DNA from 2 places in the Marinitoga sp. 1135 genome. Region 1 is predicted to be linked to the other one. Evidence: riboswitches for the same ligand, from Rfam matches in the RefSeq annotation. Region 1 holds a riboswitch; the other holds the start of a gene.
The links. A riboswitch is a leader RNA that binds a small molecule or an ion and turns the genes downstream of it on or off. The one in region 1 is predicted to bind thiamine pyrophosphate.

Region 1 (10,391 bases):
ATCCACCATGATTTTAAATGCAAGAGCAACAAATGGTCCATTTTCATCTGGTTCGAGTTCTCTTACAAATTCACCTGTTCTTGCATCATATGCTTTTACAGGCGGTAAATCAAGCGGTGAAGGTAAGTAATCAACAATTGCATCTAATACAGGTTGAACACCTTTGTTTTTAAATGATGTTCCACATACTACTGGAACAAATGCACCTTCAATTGTTCCTTTTCTTATTGCAGCTTTTATTTTATCTTCTGGAATATCTTCTCCTTCAAAGAATAATTCCATTATTTCTTCATCATATTCTGAAATAGCTGTTATTAAATCTTCTCTGTATTGATCTGCTTTAGCAACTAAATCCTCTGGAATATCTCTGTATTCAAATTTTGATCCATCTTCACTAACCCAATATATTGCTTTCATTTTTACAAGATCAACAACACCTTCAAAATCAGATTCTGCTCCTATAGGAATCTGTAAAGGTAATGGGTTTGTTCCTAATTTGTCAATCATTGTTTGAACTGCATTATAAAAATCTGCCCCAAGTTTATCCATTTTGTTCATGTATGCAACCCTTGGAACATTATATCTATCAGCCTGTCTCCAAACTGTTTCTGACTGAGGTTCAACACCAACCTGTGCGTCAAATATAACAACAGCACCATCTAATACCCTTAATGCCCTTTCAACTTCAACTGTAAAATCCACGTGTCCGGGTGTATCAATGATGTTAATCCTGTGATCTCTCCAGAAACATGTTGTAGCTGCTGAGGTAATTGTGATACCTCTTTCTTTTTCCTGTTCCATCCAGTCCATTGTTGCTGTACCGTCATCAACGGACCCTATTTTATGTTTTTTACCTGTATAAAACAATATTCTTTCTGTTGTTGTTGTTTTACCAGCATCAATATGTGCAATAATTCCAATATTTCTTGTTTTATTTAAGGCATATAACCGCTCTTTCAAAACAATCCCTCCTCAATAAATTACCAGCGGTAATGAGCAAATGCTTTATTAGCTTCAGCCATTTTGTGTACGTCGTCTCTCTTCTTAACTGCTGCTCCAACACCATTATAAGCATCTATTAATTCTTGAGCTAATTTTTCTTTCATTGGTCTTCCTGATTTATCTCTTGCAGCTTTAACAATCCATCTTAAAGCTAAAGAGATAGCCCTTTCCTCTGGTACTTCAAATGGAACTTGATATGTAGCTCCTCCAACCCTTCTTGGTCTTACTTCAATTAATGGTCTTACATTTTGTACTGCTTGATGATATACTTCTAAAGGATCTTTTTCCAATTTTTCTTTTATTATATCAAATGCACCGTATACTATAGACTGTGCAACTGTTTTTTTACCATCTTTCATTACCCTAACAACCAATTTTGATACCAATACATCATTATATATTGGATCTGGTGTAACCGGTCTCTTTGGTGCCCTTCTTCTTCTCATTTACTTACCTCCTTACTTCTTAGGTCTTTTTGCGCCGTATTTACTTCTGCTCTGTTTTCTTCCTTCAACACCAGCTGCATCCAATGTACCTCTGATAATCTTATATCTAACACCTGGCAAGTCTTTAACCCTTCCGCCTCTTATTAATACATTGGAGTGTTCCTGTAAGTTATGACCTTCACCTGGAATATATGCTGTAACTTCAATTCCGTTTGAAAGTCTAACCCTTGCAATTTTTCTCAAAGCTGAGTTAGGTTTCTTAGGTGTCATTGTTGAAACCCTTACACATACACCTCTTTTTTGAGGATTGCTCTGTAATGCTGGAGATTTTGACTTTTTCTTTAGTTGTTTTCTTCCATGTCTAACAAGTTGATTTATCGTTGGCATATAATTTGTATTCCTCCTTTCAGAATTTTTAAAAATACCAAGTGTATTTTACCTCAGGTCTTTTTAATTTTCAATTAAAATGTTGTGATTTTTTTGTGAAGTTACAAAAACTAAAAAGTTTTATGTATTTTGTTACAGTACTATCCACGGTTTTGTGTGTACGATAACATTATAACTTTTCTTTTATTTTTTCAATAATCTCATTGAGGATCATATTTTTTGCAACTACTGCTATTCTATTATTATAATATTTAAAGTCCTCAGTAACATCTTTTATCGTTTCAATATCAAAATTTTTTAGTACTTCTTCAAAATCTTCTTTTTTATATTTTTTTTCTTCTTTCATTTCTATTTCAAGTAAAAATTTTTCCTCTATATTATACCTTATTTTATTAAAATCAACAAATTCATCAACAACAATTTCTGGATTATCATTTATCATATATCTTATTTTTGCTACCATTTTATATTTTATCAGATTTTCCAATTCCTGTGGTTTTTCTACTCTTTCTTTTTCTATTTTTTCATGTGCAATTTTTGTATTTGCTTTATATGCGTATGTCCATTTGTAATCATAATCTTTATTATTTTTTATTATTGAAAGCCTATATCTTTCTATTTCATTAATATCATCACGAATATACCATTGAACAATACCTATTTTCTTTATAGCCTTTTTTATTAATTTTTCACTTTCATCATTAGAAATAATATATTTTCTTTCAATTTCTATTGACATATAATCACCTCAAAATTGGTTTTATTTATTATATCATATTCATATTGCTCTCATTAAACATAATTATGATTATACTGAATAAATTCTTGAAAATTAAAAAAATTAATGATATAATCAAAATGAAAAGTGAATATTTATGATCCGCAGGGGAGCTGCTGATACCGCAGCTGAGAGTGAGGTGGAAACCTCTGACCCTCATAACTTGATCTGGATAATACCGGCGAAAGGAGCGGAGCAGGGAGTATAAAAAATCAATCTCCTGCTTCGTGCAGGAGATTTTTTTATATCAGGAGGTGATTTTTTGAAGGTATTTATAAATGGAAAAGAAAAGGTCTGTAAAAGCACCAATATAAAAGATTTAGTTGAAGAATTATCCCTTCATAACAAACCAATTGTCGTAATTAAAAACGGAGCCATTGTTTCAAAAAAAAGTTATCCTGATTCTCAAATTTCGGAAAAGGATAAAATTGAAATTATTACTGTTGTAGGAGGTGGTTGATATTAAATTTTATAATGAGGAAATAAATAATCTATTTTTTATGGGCACAGGAAAATTTAAGGATTATTCTATTATGAAAAAAGCTATTGAAGAAGCAAAAATTGAGGTTGTCACTGTTGCAATGAGAAGAGCATCATACGGAAGTTTAAATGAAAGTATTCTGGATTATATTAGTGCAAAAAAAATTATGGTAAACACTTCAGGTGCAAGGAACGCTGAAGAAGCTCTTTTAATTGCACAGGCAGGTAAAGAATTAATGAATACAGACTGGATAAAGATTGAAATTATAAATGATTCAAAGTATTTAATGCCTGATAATCAGGAAACTATAAAAGCCTGTAAATTATTAACAGAAAAAGGTTTTAAGGTTTTCCCTTATATGTATCCTGATTTATATGATGCAAGAAAAATGATTGAAAATGGCGCTGAGGTTTTAATGCCTCTTGGTTCTCCTATAGGAACAAATAAAGGCTTTACTACAAAAGAACTTGTAAAAATTCTTCTAAATGAATTTGATGCGAAAATTATTATTGACGCTGGAATTGGAAAACCATCTCATGTTTCTGAAGCAATGGAAATTGGATGTCATGCTGTACTTGCAAATACTGCTGTTTCAATTGCGGAAGATCCTGTAAAAATGGTAAAAGCCTTTTCTTTAGCAGCTCAGGCTGGAAGACTGGCTTATCTGGCCGGAATTCCAGAAGAAAAAGAAGTGGCAGAAGCATCTTCGCCATTGTTCGATTATATAGGAAGAGATTAACTATGTTTTCAGAAAACATAGAAAAAATCATTGCTTATGTTAATTCAGCCAGAAAGAACAAATATAATATTAATCTAAATAAAGAATTTTTTTCTGTAAATGACATATATGGATTGCTTCAAAATAATGATCTTCGAACAATGGCGAAGAAAGTAATAAAAAATAATAGAAAATTCTTTGGTGATGTTATATTTTTATATGCTCCACTTTACATTTCAAATTATTGTATAAATGGTTGCACATATTGTGGATTTAAGGCTTCTAATAAAATACATCGATTGAAATTATCATATAAAGAAATAGAACAGGAAGCCTTATACTTAAACCACGAGGGAATTGACCACGTTCTAATATTAACTGGAGAAGATCCTGTAAATTCTAATTTTGAGTATTTATATAATACCATAAAAATATTGAAAAACTTTTTCAAAGAAATTTCTATAGAAACATATTCTTTAACCCGGGAAAAATACGAGAAATTAGTCACAGCAGGTCTTGTAGGGGTTACATTGTATCAGGAAACCTATTCTCCGGAAAAATATAGAGAAGTTCATTTATTTGGTCCAAAAAAAGATTTCAAAAAAAGGCTTAATACTGTTGAAGAAGCCATAAAAGCTGGGGTAAGAGAAATAAATATAGGAGCTTTATTAGGGCTTTATGAACCGGAGTTTGAAATTATAATGATGGCATACCATATGGATTATCTTTTAAAGAATTATCCTAATGTAGAATATTCGATATCTTTTCCAAGAATTAGAACAGCTTTTAATGTAAAAGATAAATTTTATAGTATTTCTGATAAAAAACTTATCCATTATATTCTTGCTTTAAAATTAATTTTCCCTCGAGTACATATAAATATCTCCACTCGAGAAAGCATAAAATTTAGAAATGCAATACTGGGCATTGCCACAAAAATGTCAGCAGGATCAACAACAAATGTTGGAGGATATACATTATACAAAGATTCAACAAAACAATTTGAAATTGAAGATACCAGAACAGTAAAAGAATTTATGAATTATATCAAAACAAGAAATTATAATCCAACAACGGTAAATTGGTTTTAAGGAGGAATTTAAATGACACAATTGGAATTTGCAAAAGCTGGAATTATTACAGAAGAAATGGTTATCGCGGCAGAATATGAAGGAATTTCACCAGAAGAATTACGAAATAAAATTGAAAAAGGATATGCGGTTTTACCGGTTAATAAGAATCATAAATTTGATAATATTAGAGCTATAGGAGAAGGTTTAAAAACCAAGGTTAATATTAACCTCGGAACTTCTCAGGGATATTCAAGCGTCAAAGAAGAAATTGAAAAATTGAAAATTGCTGAGAAATTTGGCGCAGATTCTATAATGGATCTGTCTACATGGGGTAATCTTTCATATATTCGTGATGAAATAATACGTAATTCAAATATTATGGTTGGAACTGTTCCTGTTTATGACGCAGCAACAAAAGCTGTCCAGAATAAAAAACGTGTAATAGATTTTGATGCAGATGATTTTATACAGATGGTTCGAGATCACGCAAAAGCCGGTGTTGATTTTATGACTATTCATGCCGGTATTACAAGAACTACCATAGAAAAGTTGAGAAACTCCAGAAGAATAACAAAAATAGTATCGCGTGGCGGTTCAATAATAGTTGGCTGGATGATTAAAAATCACAAAGAAAATCCATTTTATGAGTATTTTGATGAAGTACTTGAGATATGTAGGGAATATGATGTTACTATTAGTCTCGGCGATGGAATGAGGCCGGGTTCTCTTCATGATGCTACTGATGATTTGCAATTTGAAGAATTATTAAGACTTGGAGAACTGGTAAAAAGAGCTCGAAATGCCGGGGTACAGGTAATGGTTGAAGGACCGGGGCATATGCCTATTGATGAAATTGAAGCAAATGTTATTCTTCAAAAAAAGATTTGTGATAGAGCACCTTTTTATGTTCTTGGCCCAATTACTACAGATATTGCACCTGGATATGATCATATAACCTCTGCAATTGGCGGCGCTATTGCTGCAGCTAAAGGCGCAGATTTTCTCTGCGCTGTAACTCCAGCTGAACATTTAAGACTCCCCACTCTTGAAGATATAAAAGAAGGTGTTATTGCAACAAAAATCGCTGCACATTCCGCTGATATAGCAAAAAATAGAAAACATATGAACATAGATAATCAAATGAGTCATGCAAGAAAAGAATTTAACTGGGAAAAGCAATTTGAAATAGCAATTGATAAGGAAAAAGCTTTGAATTTCTATAGTTCAAGAAAGGGAATGGAAAATAATATGTGTTCAATGTGTGGTCCGCTATGTGCAATGAGAATTACAGAAGAGTTTTTAGAAAAAGAAGAAAGTATTTTTATAGAATAGGAGGCGTTATAATGCTTATTTTCTCAGCTTTCGATCCATCAGGTGGTGCCGGAATAACTCAAGATATATCTATAATGAAATTATTTAAGATAAATCCTATTTCTGTTATATCCGCTTATACAATCCAAAACACAGAGATATTTAAAAAAATCGAATTTAGAAGTTCTTTTGAAGAATTTGAATTATTCAAAAATATTTCTATAATTAAAGCAGGAATGGCAAATGCAGAACAAATAAAATTACTAAGAGAAAAATATCCAGAAGCTAAAATTATATGGAATCCCATAATCAAAACCTCTACAAACTTCAACATCATTTCTCCAGAAGAAGTAAATGAAGGTTCAAAATATGTGGATTTAATAATTATGAATTCAGAAGAATTTCAATTAACAAATCCATTATGCGAAACAATTATAACAGGCGGACATAAAAATTCTGAGAAAATCGAGGTTATTTATAAAAATAAAACTTTCTTTTCAAAAAGATATGAAAAATCCTTACATGGAACAGGCTGTGTTTTCTCATCATTAATTTCCGCTCATATATATATGAAATATAGTGTTGAAGAAGCCATTATTGCTTCTTTAAATTATATGGATAAACTTGTTTTAAATTCAATCAAATTTGTTCAAACGGAAAATTTATTATACGAAGCACATAAAGGATATATAATAGAGGAATTATGGAAGATAAAACCACAAATAATAGAACTTGGAAAGTATACTATTCCAGAAGTAGGTCAAAATATTGTTTATGCACTTCCATTTGCTTCAAATGAAAATGAAGTTGGGAAATTTCCTGGAAGAATACACAAACTGGAAAATGAGATTAATTTCATTCATGAACCTGCTTTTTTTGGAAAAAGCCATATGGCAAGGGCAGTAATTGCAACAATGAAATACTTCCCATGGATAAGATCTGCCATGAATATACGCTATGAAAAAATATATATAGAAAAAGCAAAAGAACTTGGATATAAAACTTATTACCTTGATAGAAATAATGAACCTGTTGAAATACAGTCAAAAGAAGGACACTCTATACCTTATGGTTTATCAAATATATATAATGAAACTAATTCTCCTATAGATTTTGTATGGGATGATGGATTTTTCGGAAAAGAAGCTATGATAAGGGTTTTTGGAAGAACACCAACAGAGGTTATAAAAAAAGTAAAAGATATTGTTTTGTGATATGTATTATAAGCCTCCTAATAAGTCATATTAGGAGGCTTATATTAATAAAAATTTTATTTTTGAAAAAAATAAAATAATGATATAATTAATCTGAACATAAACTTTTTGTTTGGAGGAGTTTTTATATGAAAAAATTTTTGTATTCATTATTTATTGTATTTTTTATTACTTTGCTATATATTGTGTATATTTTCACACCTTTGAAATATCCAATAAAAAATATAACTACTGCAGAGTATAAAACAGAAAAAATTGGAAATTTGAAAATTTTATATTTATCAGGAGAATCTCAAGATATTGGTTACCAACATGGTTTAGCTCTACGAAATGAAATTAATAATATGGAAAAGCTTCTTGAAAATGAATTGAAAAATAAAACGATATTTGAAAAACTTATTATACGATATACAATGAAAAATTATTTTAGAAAGATACCAAAAGAATATAAAACAGAAATGGCTGCAATTGCAAAAGGAAGTAATACTTCTCTGGATTCAATATTCTTAATGAATATATATGATGAACTTTTTAATCTATATGGATGCACAAACATTGCTGTTTTTGGTAAAAAAACAAAAAATGGGGAAATATTGCATGGAAGAAACCTGGATTATTTTTTATCAGATAAACTATGGGATAAAAATGTTTTATTTGTATATCAGCCACAAAACGGATATAATTTTATTTCTCTCACGTGGCCAGGACTAATTGGTGTATTATCCGGAATGAACGAAAGAGGGATTTCACTTGGTTCAATGACATCAGAATCAAAATATCAAAGTTCCTCCGGAATACCTACTGGTATATTATATAGAATGATTATGGAAAATGCAAAAGATATCAAAGATGTTGAAGTCATATTAAAAAACAATAAACGAACTATTGGAAACAATTTGATGATAGGAAGTAAACATGACAAAGAAGCTGTAGTTTTTGAATTTGATAGCAATAACTTAAAAGTAAGAAAAAATGATAATTATATTGTTTCTACAAATCATTTTGTTTTACTAAAAAACAAAAATGGAATTTACAGAGGATCAATTTCAAGAAAAAATAAAGCAGAAAATTACATAAAATCTTATAATTATCTCACAGTAAAAAATATTATTGAAATATTAAGAGACCTTATAGCAAATAATGAAAATGATGAACCTATATGTAAATATGAAACTGTTCATAGTATAGTATTTCTTCCAATTAGTTCTGAATTTTACGTTGCAGCCAATGACGGAATATATGCTTCCGCCGGAAGATTTTTTCACTTTAAATATGATAAGAAAATCATACAATATATTGATTATATTGATTATTCTCCAGACTATTTATGGCTAACAAAAAATTTATTTATTGACAAATACAAAAACAAAGAATGGTCAAACCAAAAAGCCATTTCATATATAAAATCATTTATTAAAAATAGAAAATTATCAGGTTGGGATATAATAGATCTTATAAAATTCTATAAAGAACTTGACCTTAAAAATGAAACATCTTCACTTATTGAAAAATTAAAATCAATTTTTGAAAAAGACAAAAATACTTTATTTAATCTTCCAGCTGAAAAAATAAATTCACCGGAAACTTTTCTTTTAAGGGACCATTATAATAATTCATTATTAAATTTAATATTGGCATACGAAATCATTGATAATAAACAGAAAATGAAAGAATATAGCAAACTTGGTTTAAATGATAATGTAATTGAAGATGATAAATGGTATAGCATGAAGTTTAAAGAATATTATAATAAGTAATTCAAATATAAGGGGGTATAAATATGAAAAAAACTTTTCTTTTTTTAGTAGGATTGGTTTTAGTTGGAATATTATTTTTTTACTTTATATTCAAAACACCATTAAATAATACCTATAAAAAAATTGATGTTCAATTCCCTATTTACCCTGAAAATAAAAATATTGTTTACTTAAACAAAGGCAATTTTACCGCTGATGAAAATGGTTATTTATATTATGTCACACCAATCTTTAATTCAGAAAAAAATAAGGAACAATTGCTAGTCTCAAAATTAAATATTCTATCAAAAAATATTGATTATATATATTTAGATACTAAAACTTTTGAAACTACAGAAAACCATGGAATTATCCTTGGATCACTAACTTTTGATAATAATATTTTATACTATAAAGGTAGCAAAGGAATTTGGAAAATAGAAAATAATAAAGTTGAATTTTTACCTTTCTTAAACAAAATTGAATTTGACTATGCAAATGGTGGTTTTGTATATTTCAAAAATTCTTTCTGGATAATTAGCAAACCAATTTATCGTATAGGTAAAAAATATGGTATCTATAAATATACCAAAAAAAATGATGTTCTTATATCTGAAAAAACAATAAAAATCGAAGATGTACCTTTAAACATAATTAAAAATAATGATGAAGTTTATATTTTTTGCCATGATATATATTCAGAAAAATATAATTTATACCAAATAAAAAACGATTCTTTAAAAAAGATTTATTCAATTGATGGAAAAAGATTTAATTCTAGTGGTTGGTTCAAATCCAACGATTCTGATAAAAAATATCATTGGTTTAGTTTAAAATTCATTTCTGTTTTAGACAATAAAATGTATATTCTTGGAATTTTAAAAGATTCAAATGAATATAAACTTTTTGAAATTAATTTAAATACAAAAAAAGAAAAATCATATAACATTCTTCCACCTTTAAATTCAACATTTCCAACTACACAATATCTCTTAAAAAGATATAATAACAAATCATACTTATTTATAAAAAATCAAGATGATCCTCCTAACTCTATAAAAATTTATATAAAAAAATAACCTTTTCTGGTAATATAAAATCTTTTTAAATCTCCCGATTAAATTCGGGAGATTTTCTTATAATAAAAATATATTTTTCTCGTTTTCATTTTGCAAAGAAATACATATTTCTTTAAGAAATATCATGTTATAATCAAGATAAGAAATAATACATGGTGGTGATGGG
Region 2 (10,391 bases), on a different contig from region 1:
AAAGAATTGGAAAACATAATCTACTACGGATCAAAAAGGGTAGTAGAAAAAATATGGCTTATTACAGATCCAAAAGACACAGATATGTTCGATTATGGAGATCTTCTCCATAATACAGAGTATGAAATATTTAAAGAAAAAATGGATTTTGATGTTGAACAGGCAGTAAAAGTATTACATGTAAAAGAAAAACCTGTTGCTAAAAGATCCGGGGTAGTAAGCATTGAAACAGAACTTACACAGACAAAACATGAAATCACATGGGTTAAAATAAAAGATGAAAACGGTGTAGAAGAAAAATGGCCAATCTTTGAAGGTGCAACATTATACGTAGAAGATGGTGAAGAAGTAGAAGAAGGAACACAACTTGCAGATACATTCTTATATGAAGAAGAAATATTAACAGCAAGCGAATATTTAATATTTGAACAATTCTATCCATCAGCAATAGAAATAGAAAGAGATATAGAAAGAGATACACCTATACTTGTAATTACAGAAATTGATCCTGAAATTCAGGAAGAAATTGGAAAAGGTATAGGTAGCACATTATTACAGGAAGAATATGAAGCATATAAAGAGTTATATCATGACAGAATAACAGCTGATTATGGTGGAGAAGCAATAAAGAAGCTTCTTAGAAGTTTAGATTTACATGAATTAAAGATTCAGCTTGAATCAGAGTTATCAAAATTAGACAAGAAAAGCGCAAAAGCTTTAAAATTATTAAAAAGATTAAAGGTTGTAAAAGACTTCTTAAAATCAGGTAATAAACCTGAATGGATGATTATAGAAGCATTGCCAGTAGTTCCGCCAGATATCAGACCATTAATTCAAATAGATGGTGGAAGATTTGCAGCTACAGACTTAAACGACTTATACAGAAGAGTTATCAATAGAAATAACAGATTACAAAAATTATTTGAAATAGAAGCACCAGAAATAATTGTTAGAAATGAAAAGAGAATTCTCCAGCAGGCAGTAGATTCATTAATCTATAATGGCCGTGTTGGAAAAGCTATGACAGATAGAAGTGGAAGGCCTTTAAGATCATTGACAGATTTAATTAAAGGTAAAAAAGGAAGATTCAGAAGAAATCTTCTTGGAAAACGTGTGGATTACTCAGGAAGGGCTGTTATTGTTGTTGGTCCTGAATTAAAAATCCATGAATGTGGTCTTCCAAAGAAAATGGCAATGGAATTATTCAAGCCGTTTGTTCTCAATAAATTACTTAAAGATTCAAATGCATCAAGTAAAAACGCAAGAAAATTAAAGAAAACAATTATTGAAAAGGAAATGCCAGAAGCATGGGAAATGCTTGAAGAAGTAATAAAAGGTCATCCTGTATTATTAAACAGGGCACCTACATTGCATAGAATTTCAATTCAGGCATTTATCCCAAGATTAATTGAAGGTAATTCAATACAGTTACATCCATTGGTATGTCCTCCATTTAACGCAGACTTTGACGGAGACCAGATGGCTGTACACGTACCGCTTTCAAATATAGCTCAAGCTGAAGCTAAATTCTTGATGTTATCAAGATACAATATCATATCACCTGCAAATGGAAAACCAATATCCATGCCAGGTAAAGATATGATAGCTGGTGCATATTACCTTACAACAGTTGATCCAAAATACTTTGAATCAAGAAAATTACCTTCAAATATAAAAGACTTTGAAAATAAAGACACAATAAAATATTTATTTAATGATGAATTACACGCATTATACGTTCATGAATATGAAAAGGTAATAAAAAATGAAATAGTTGTTGAAGATAATGAATTGAGATGGGAAAAACCAACACTCATACTCCATGAACCAATTGGATTGTATCTTGACGGAAAATTAATCAAGACAACAGTTGGAAGATTGATCTTCAAGGAAATATTGCCAGAACCAATTGGAAGATTTAATCCAGATTTCAACAAAATATACAAGAAAAAAGAAATCAAAAATCTTATATTCGATACATTTAAATACCATGGAATTGACAGAACAGCAGACTTGCTTGATGATATTAAATTCTTAGGATTCCACTATGCAACATTATCAGGATTAACAATATCTGTAAGGGATATAGTAGAACCAAAAGAAAGAATAGAAATTATCAAAAAGTCAGAACAAATAGTTATGGAAATTGAAAAGTATTATGAAGAAGGTTACCTTACAGATGATCAAAGATATAAAGAAGTAGTTAAAGTCTGGGAAAAGACAATAGCGGACGTTACAGAAGTAACAAGTAAAGAATTTAGAAAATATCCATTTAATCCTGTATGGATGATGGTTGACTCCGGTGCAAGGGGTAACATTGACCAGTTAAAACAGCTTGCAGGTATGAGGGGTCTTATGGCTGATCCATCAGGTAAAGTTATTGAGTTACCTATTAAATCAAACTTTAGAAATGGTCTTTCTGAACTTGAATTCTTTATTTCAACACACGGAGCTAGAAAAGGTTCTGCAGATACAGCATTAAGAACATCTACAGCAGGTTACCTTACAAGAAGACTTGTAGACGTTGCACAATCAATTACAGTAACAGAACCAGATTGTGGAACATCAAAGGGTATAGAAGCAAGAGAATTAATAGCAGACGGATTGAGAATAGAAAAACTTGCAGATTATCTCTTTGGTAGAGTACTTGCATCAGATGTTGTAGACCCTGTAACAGATGAAATAATTGTAAATCCAACAACAGGAAAGAAATATGTAAAAGATGTAATGTTAGATGAAGAAGATGCAGAATTCCTTGCAAATTACAGATCAACAATTCCTGTTTATGAAGTACATGAAAAATTAAGCGTAGATAAAATCAATCTTTACTTATACAATATTCTCAATAGTGATGTCCTTGTTGATGGAGAATTATTATATGCAAAAGGAACAGTAATAGACAATGATATAATAGTTTCATTAAAACAGCATAATATAAAAGAAGTTGATGTAAAAGAATATAAAGTAGTTAATTTCGTTCATGTAGGTGATGCAATTAAAGTTGAAGATGAAAACGGAAAGATTATCACACTTGCAAATTATCAGGAAAAAATTGATGCTGATACAGCAAGAAAATTAGAAAGATATAATATAGAAACAATAGAGGTAAGACCTTCAATCTATGTAAGATCAATCTTAACCTGTGAGGCAGAACATGGTGTTTGTGCTAAATGTTATGGTATGGATCTTTCAAACCACAAAATAGTAAATATAGGTGAATCTGTAGGTATCATAGCAGCACAGTCTATAGGTGAACCTGGAACACAGCTTACAATGAGAACATTCCATACAGGGGGTATTGCTACAGCAGGTGATATTACCCAGGGTCTTCCAAGAGCAGAAGAATTATTTGAAGCAAGAAAGAACTTAAAAGGTCCTGAAGCAGAATTCTCAACAGTAAAAGGTATAGTAAGAAAAGTGAACAGAGATGAAAAAGGAAGACTTGTAATTATTGTTGAAGATCTAAAAGGAGAACTATATACATATATAGCAGATCCTAAGGTTAAACCAACAGTAAATGAAGGTGACAAGGTTGAACCTGGCTACAGATTAACTTCAGGTAATATAAAACCAAGAAGATTACTTGAAGAGCTTGGTGCGGAAGTAACCTTTGATTACCTATTAAAAGAAATTAAAAAGATATATGCTGAACAGGGTGTTGAAATTCACGATAAACACTTTGAAATAATAATCAAACAAATGTTCAACAAAGTTGAAATAACATATGCTGGAGATACAGACTTTATGCCAAAAGACCTTGTAAACCTCAAAACAGTTGAAAAGGTAAACAAACAAATCTATGAAGCAAATAAAAAGGTTGAAGAAAACAGAGAAATGGCAATAGGTAAAAAATTAGCAGAAAAAATCATTGTAAAAGTTGATGAAGAGAATGAAACAATAGGAGAAATAGGAGATACAGTAACAGAAGAATTATTAAATAGAATAATTGCAGCTGGAATAAAAGAAATTGAAGTATTCAAATCAGAACCTCAATTACTCGAAAATGAAGATGAAGAAATTAGGCTTGTTGGAGAAAAAGAAACATTATTAATTGCGCCAAAAGAACCAGCAAGATACGAAAGAAAACTTTTAAGAATAACAAAATCATCTCTTGAAAGAGAAGGTTGGTTAGGTGCAGCATCATTCCAGCAAACAGTTCAGGTATTAACAGAAGCAGCATTAGAAGGAAGAGAAGACTACTTATTGGGATTAAAAGAAAATGTTATAGTTGGACAGCCAATTCCAGCTGGAACAGGATTAAAAGCATTCTTAGAATCAGAAATCTCAATATTCGAATTACCAACATATCCAACAGAAGATACAAAAACAGATGAAAGCGAAAGCGCAGCATCATAATAGATAATAAAAAAGGCTCGGATTTTTCCGAGCCTTTTTTGTAATTAATACATAATTTCTTCCCATTCATCTAACCAATTTTCAAGATTCTTGTTCAATTCTTCTGAATCTATTGTTAAAACCTTTTCAGGAACAAGAGCATACTTAAATGCTTCAGGAAGTTTTACGTTAGTTACCGGGAACATCCACTGATTTAAAGGCACTTCTTTTTGAAAATCATCAAACAATAAGAATTCAATAAATCTTTTTGCAAGCTCAGGATTCTTTGTTCCTTTTACAATACCAGCGCCTTCTATTTGTATATAAGCTCCCTCTTGAGGAATAAAAGCTTTATACTTGGTGCTCTTATAATAATAATATGAATAAGCGCCATCTGTAGCATAACTTACCATCATAGGCGCTTCACCAGCTTCAAATTTTGCAAAGGCTTCTCCCCAACCTGGTGTAACTGTTAGTATTGCTGGTTTTAACCTTTTCCAGAAATCTTTCCATTGATCTTTATATACTGCTATTGTCCATAACAAAAATGCCTGACCTGTACTGGAAGTTCGTGGATCCTGAATAATCAATTTCTTTTTTAACTTTGTTAAATCTTCAAAACTTTTAGGAACGGATTTTAATTTTTCTGGATCATAAACAATAGCAATTGCACCATAATCATATGGAATTAAATGATAACTTTTATCATAGATTAAGTCATCTTTTATCTTTGAAATATTTAAAGGTTTATATGGCATTACCAGATCTTCATTAATGGCCAACACAGAAAGCGACTGATCAAGACCAATAACTACATCAGCCTTTGGATTTTTCTTTTCAAGTTTAAGTCGTGAAAGCAAAGTTCCCCCGTCTCCAAGAACAACAACATTTACATCTACGTTATACATATTTTCAAATTTCTGAATAACCCCTTTCTTAATCCAGTCCAAACTGTCATAAACATAAACAGTTAGACTTTTTGCAAATAGCCAAGAATATAATAATAAAACACTTAAAAAAACAATACCCTTTTTCATGCACTCACCTCCAAATAATAAATTATAATTTTTAAAAGAAAAAACGCCTTCCGGCATGGAAGGCGTGATTGAATTATCCTTTTTACCGCACTCCCTACGCCGGTATTACCCGGATCAGGTGCTGGGGTCTAAGGCTTCCACCTTAATCTCAGCTGCGGTATCAGCAGCTCCCCCGGCGGGTTACTGTATTAACTTACAATTTTATTATACTCATCAATTACTAAAAAACTGTATAAATTAATAATTTTTAGAAACATAAAGGTTAATTTTTCTTGAAATATTTGACTGTATAGTCAGTCAGTTTTTTGATATATAAAATATCGGATATCTCTATTTTTAAGGTAATAGTAAATTGACCGTTCAGTTTTATGACTTTTTATGTCATAATTGAAACAAAATGAAAAAAGTATTATAATAATATTGACCGAACAGTCAGTCATGTATGAGGTGGTAATATGAATAATGACCGTAAAGAAAATTATAAAGAAGCTAAAAGAAAAAGCATAGCAGAAAAAGCTCTTAATTTAATAATAAAAAAGGGATTGTCCAGTTTTACCATGGATGAAGTAGCAAAAGAGGCTGGAGTATCAAAAGGAACATTATATCTATATTTTGATAGCAAAGATTCATTAATAATAACGGCATTTTCCATACTTGTTGAAAGGTTAAAAAAATCACTTGAAATTATGATTCCTGAAAATACTTCAAAAGAAGAAAAAGCACGTGCAGTAATAAAATTATATGTGAAAGTATTAAAAGAATTTCCATCAGATGATTTATTAAGATTATTTGAGATATTAATTAATTCTATACATAATAAAAATAGAGCTAAAGAATTAACCAATTTATTTCATGAATATTATTCTCAACTATTTGAAATGTGGGAAGAATTTGTGCCGTCAAAAACCGCTGCAGTTGTTTTACAGGCTATGTTTGATGGTATAAGTATATATAAATCTGTTGGAGTTGAGTTTAAAGAAGGGGAATTATGTGAAGCTTTTGAATATATAATAGGAAAAATAATTTCATAAAGGAGGGATTTTATGAAAATCCTTGATAATATGAAAAACATGATGATGAAACAGGCTTCAAAATTGGTAACAAATGTTGTTAGAAACTCAGAGGTTGAAGATCTTGCAAAATTATTGAGAACACTGGAAAAATTTGCAAAAGAACCAACAAAAAGCGGTTTAAGGAAACTTGCCGAAGGCGCTGAAAGAAAAGATCCAATGCTTGTAAAATGGTCAGAGTTATTCAAAAAAGCCAGTCCAAAAGTTGTAGAAAAGATAATAAACAATCTTATTATCAATGAATTTGCAGTTGGTGAAAAGGTAAGGCAGGAAAAAATGCATGAATATGAAGTTGTTCTTCCAAAACTTGCTGTTATAAGTCCAACGTATGCATGTAATTTAAGATGTGTAGGTTGTTATGCAGGACTTTATGGTCATAAATATCAACTTTCAAAGGAAGAAATATTTAGCGTAATAAGACAATTCAATGATCTTGGAATATACTTCTTCATAATTACCGGCGGTGAACCATTTATTTATCCTTACTTATTCGATGTTCTTGAAGAATTTAATGACTCATATTTCATGATTTATACAAACGGTACATTAATAGATGAAGAAAAAGCAAAAAGACTTGCAGAACTTGGAAATGCAACATTATCCGTATCTGTTGAAGGCTTTGAAGAAATGACAGATTGGAGAAGAGGAAAAGGTGTATTCAAAAAAGTATTAAATGCATGGGAATTATTAACCAAACATGGAGTAATATATGGAGCTTCAATTACTGCAACAAGAAAGAATCATGACCTAATTACAAGCGATGAATTCTGGAACTTCTTAAAAGAGCACAATGTTGCATATGCATGGATATTCCAGTTTATGCCTGTTGGAATGGATCCAACAATGGATCTTGTTCCTACACCAGAACAGAGATATGAAAGATTCCTTATAACAGAAGAAAAGAGACTTAATGGAGACTTTGCATTTGTTGCAGACTTCTGGAATCACGGATTCTTAACTCATGGTTGTTTAGCAGCTGGTTCAAAATATTTGCATATTAATGCAAAAGGTTATGTAGAACCATGTGTATTCCAGCAATTTGCAGTAGATAGCATTAGAGAAAAGAGCATTATAGAAATATTAAAATCACCATTCTTTGAAGCATATAAGAGAACAATACCATATTCAAACAATCTCTTTAGACCATGTCCAATTATAGACAATCCACGAGTATTAAGATCAATGGTAAAGAAATTCAATGCAATTCCACAGCATTCAGGAAGCGAAAAAGTCATAACAGAATTGGCACCAGAACTTGATAAACTTGCAGAAGGCTGGAAAGAATATGCGGATAAGTTATGGTATGAAAAGGGATATGCAGAAAAATATCCAGCAAAAAGAGGTATATATAATTATGAAACACGTATGAGAAGATATGCAGATAACGAAGAAAAACTTGCTCTTGATAAAAAAGCATAATAAATAAAAAACAGCTGAGGTATTTAAACCTCAGCTGTTATTTTTTGTGGGAATCTCAATTCAATAGTTGTACCTTTTCCAACTTCAGATTCAACATGAATCCTTCCCATTAGTTTTTCGATTAAACGTTTTACAATTGCCAGGCCTAAACCACTACCGGGTTTATTTTTAGCCAATCTAACAAATGGTTTGAATATATCATTAAGTTTGTCTTCTGGAATTCCAGGACCTGTATCTTTTACCACAATAACAAACTCTTTTGTTTTATTATCAAATGAAATATGAACATTTACATATCCCTCGTCAGTATATTTTATAGCATTTCCAACGATATTTACAAGTATTTGCTTCATTTTTAATGGATCGGTTTCTATCATCTCAGGGATATTATTTTCAAATTTAATATTTAATTCCACTTCTGGTGAAAGTTGTGGTTCAACAATAGATATTGACTCATAAACAAGGAATTTCAAATGAACCTCAGTAAAGTTCATTTCTTCTTCTCTATTTAATTTATTAAAGGTTGATAAATCAGAAATAAGGGAGTTCATATGTTTTGAGCTGAGATAAATACGTTTTACAAGATCGAAAATTTCTTCTGTTGTTAAATTATCCTTTCCTCTTAAAATACTTTCAGAATACCCTAAAATAGCAGTTAAAGGTGTTCTAACCTCATGTGTAATAAAACTTAAATATACACTGTTCATTTCATTTGCTTTCTTTTCCTCATCACGAAGAGATTTTAAAGTTAAAAACGTTGAGGCAAAACTTCCAAATATTTTTAAAGATTTTTTAGCAGTTTCACTGAACTTTTTAAGTCTGAAATTATCAACATATATATGCCCTTTAATTTCATCTCCAACCTTTAAAGGATAAGCAAGGGTAATCATATTTTCATGTTTTTCATGTAATTGTTTTACATTTTCATGGAAAATTCTCGATGGATTCTTAAATTCTTTAAAAGCATCAATTTCTATAATATCCTGAACATCCATATATCTATAAATATATGAATCTTCAAGAGGAACTATAAGTTTTTCAACAATATCTTCATCGTAATTATAACCAACAACGGCCTTATATAATGTATTATCTATAAGCCAGATTGTCCCGGCTTCAGCTTCAGGGATACTTTTAATAGCAACAGACAATAATTTTTTCATAAATTCCTTTTCATTTTCTTCACCGGTTAATTGTGAAGAAAGTTCTGCCATTAATTCAAAATTTGATAAAATATCGTTTTCACAATCCATGCTAGGTGCCCCCCTGTATAAAAACTCACACATTTTAAAATTATAACATATCTTTTTTCATAATCAAAATGTTAATGAAAAAATTTTCAATGTATTTTTAAAATCATCTATAATTCTTGCTGTTAAGCCCCATATGATTTTATTTTCGTAAAGATAAAAAAGTGTTTTATAATATCCTTTTCTCCAGTTATAATTTTTGCCATTTGGAATTAAATGATAAGGATAATCTTCTGGAGGTTCCATTTTTACATTTACCTTATACATCAATGGTTCATTATTTAAGAAAAATTTTAAAGGAACAAAAAAGTACTCTTTCACTTCTTCATTAGGTCGAATATCAGAAATATCAAAATCTTTAATTTCTATAAGAAATGGATATATCACAAAATTAAAAGGTGTTGTGAAATAATCAAGTTGAGAGATTAATCTTACTTTTTCTTTTTTAATTCCCAATTCTTCATTTAATTCCCTTAAAGCAGCATCATATATTCCTTCACCTTTTTCAACAGCGCCTCCTGGCAAACTTACCTCACGAGGTTGAGGTAAATGATCTGCCCGAATTTCAAAAACAATATTTACCTCATTATTTATTTCCACAAGAGGTATTGTTACAGCAAATCGTTTAAATTCAGAAATCAAATCTGGTTTATAATCTTTATAAATATTTTTGATCTTTTCTATATTCATAATGTAAAGAATAGTCCTTTCTTTTTTGCTGTATATTCTAAATTAAAAGGAATTATAAATGTTTCATATGTTTCAAATTCCACAAAAATTCCAGGTCCTTTAATAATTTCACCATTATCTTTTTCAAGTACAGTAAAATATTGCGTTTTAAATTCTTTTGGTAAATTAGCAATTACAAATGGACAATTCTTCAAAGCATTTTTACCTTTTTCAACATGAATTTCCCTTGGTCTTCCCCAATCATATAATCTATATGTAAGATTTGAAGTTTGCTGAATTTCAAGCAATTTTGAATTTGGGCCAAGTGTATGAACAACTCCTGCTGGAATAAATAATAAATCGTTTTTATTAAGTTTAGTTGGTTTAAAAACCTTATCCCAATCGCCTGAATCAATTGCATTTTTATTTTTTTCTACATCATTAGAAATAAATATTTCATTCTTTTCATTTAAAAAATACCATGCTTCAGTCTTTCCCCATGGTTCATTTTCAGCGTTTCTTGCAATATCATCATCCGGATGAACCTGAATTGAAAGCCATTGAGTAGTGGATATTAACTTTAACAATAACGGAATACGAGGTAATTCCAT

Region 2: linked by a shared signal. The riboswitch ahead of XO10_RS08545 (thiamine ABC transporter substrate binding subunit) and the one ahead of thiS (sulfur carrier protein ThiS) in region 1 are both predicted to bind thiamine pyrophosphate.

What each region holds. Positions count from the first base shown of each region.
Region 1 is NZ_LBEZ01000008.1:28,412-38,802, forward strand. Features, by position in the region: gene fusA (elongation factor G) at 1-960, opposite strand, end outside; gene rpsG (30S ribosomal protein S7) at 981-1,448, opposite strand; gene rpsL (30S ribosomal protein S12) at 1,461-1,835, opposite strand; gene XO10_RS04430 (hypothetical protein) at 2,005-2,574, opposite strand; TPP riboswitch at 2,710-2,820, shown strand; gene thiS (sulfur carrier protein ThiS) at 2,876-3,073, shown strand; gene XO10_RS04440 (thiazole synthase) at 3,066-3,833, shown strand; gene thiH (2-iminoacetate synthase ThiH) at 3,836-4,903, shown strand; gene thiC (phosphomethylpyrimidine synthase ThiC) at 4,916-6,217, shown strand; gene XO10_RS04455 (thiamine-phosphate synthase family protein) at 6,229-7,410, shown strand; gene XO10_RS04460 (C45 family peptidase) at 7,539-9,167, shown strand; gene XO10_RS04465 (hypothetical protein) at 9,191-10,225, shown strand.
Region 2 is NZ_LBEZ01000019.1:60,618-71,008, forward strand. Features, by position in the region: gene XO10_RS08540 (DNA-directed RNA polymerase subunit beta') at 1-4,356, shown strand, start outside; gene XO10_RS08545 (thiamine ABC transporter substrate binding subunit) at 4,401-5,372, opposite strand; TPP riboswitch at 5,446-5,556, opposite strand; gene XO10_RS08550 (TetR/AcrR family transcriptional regulator) at 5,828-6,403, shown strand; gene XO10_RS08555 (radical SAM protein) at 6,416-7,861, shown strand; gene XO10_RS08560 (HAMP domain-containing sensor histidine kinase) at 7,885-9,114, opposite strand; gene XO10_RS08565 (CoA pyrophosphatase) at 9,178-9,801, opposite strand; gene XO10_RS08570 (type I phosphomannose isomerase catalytic subunit) at 9,798-10,391, opposite strand, start outside.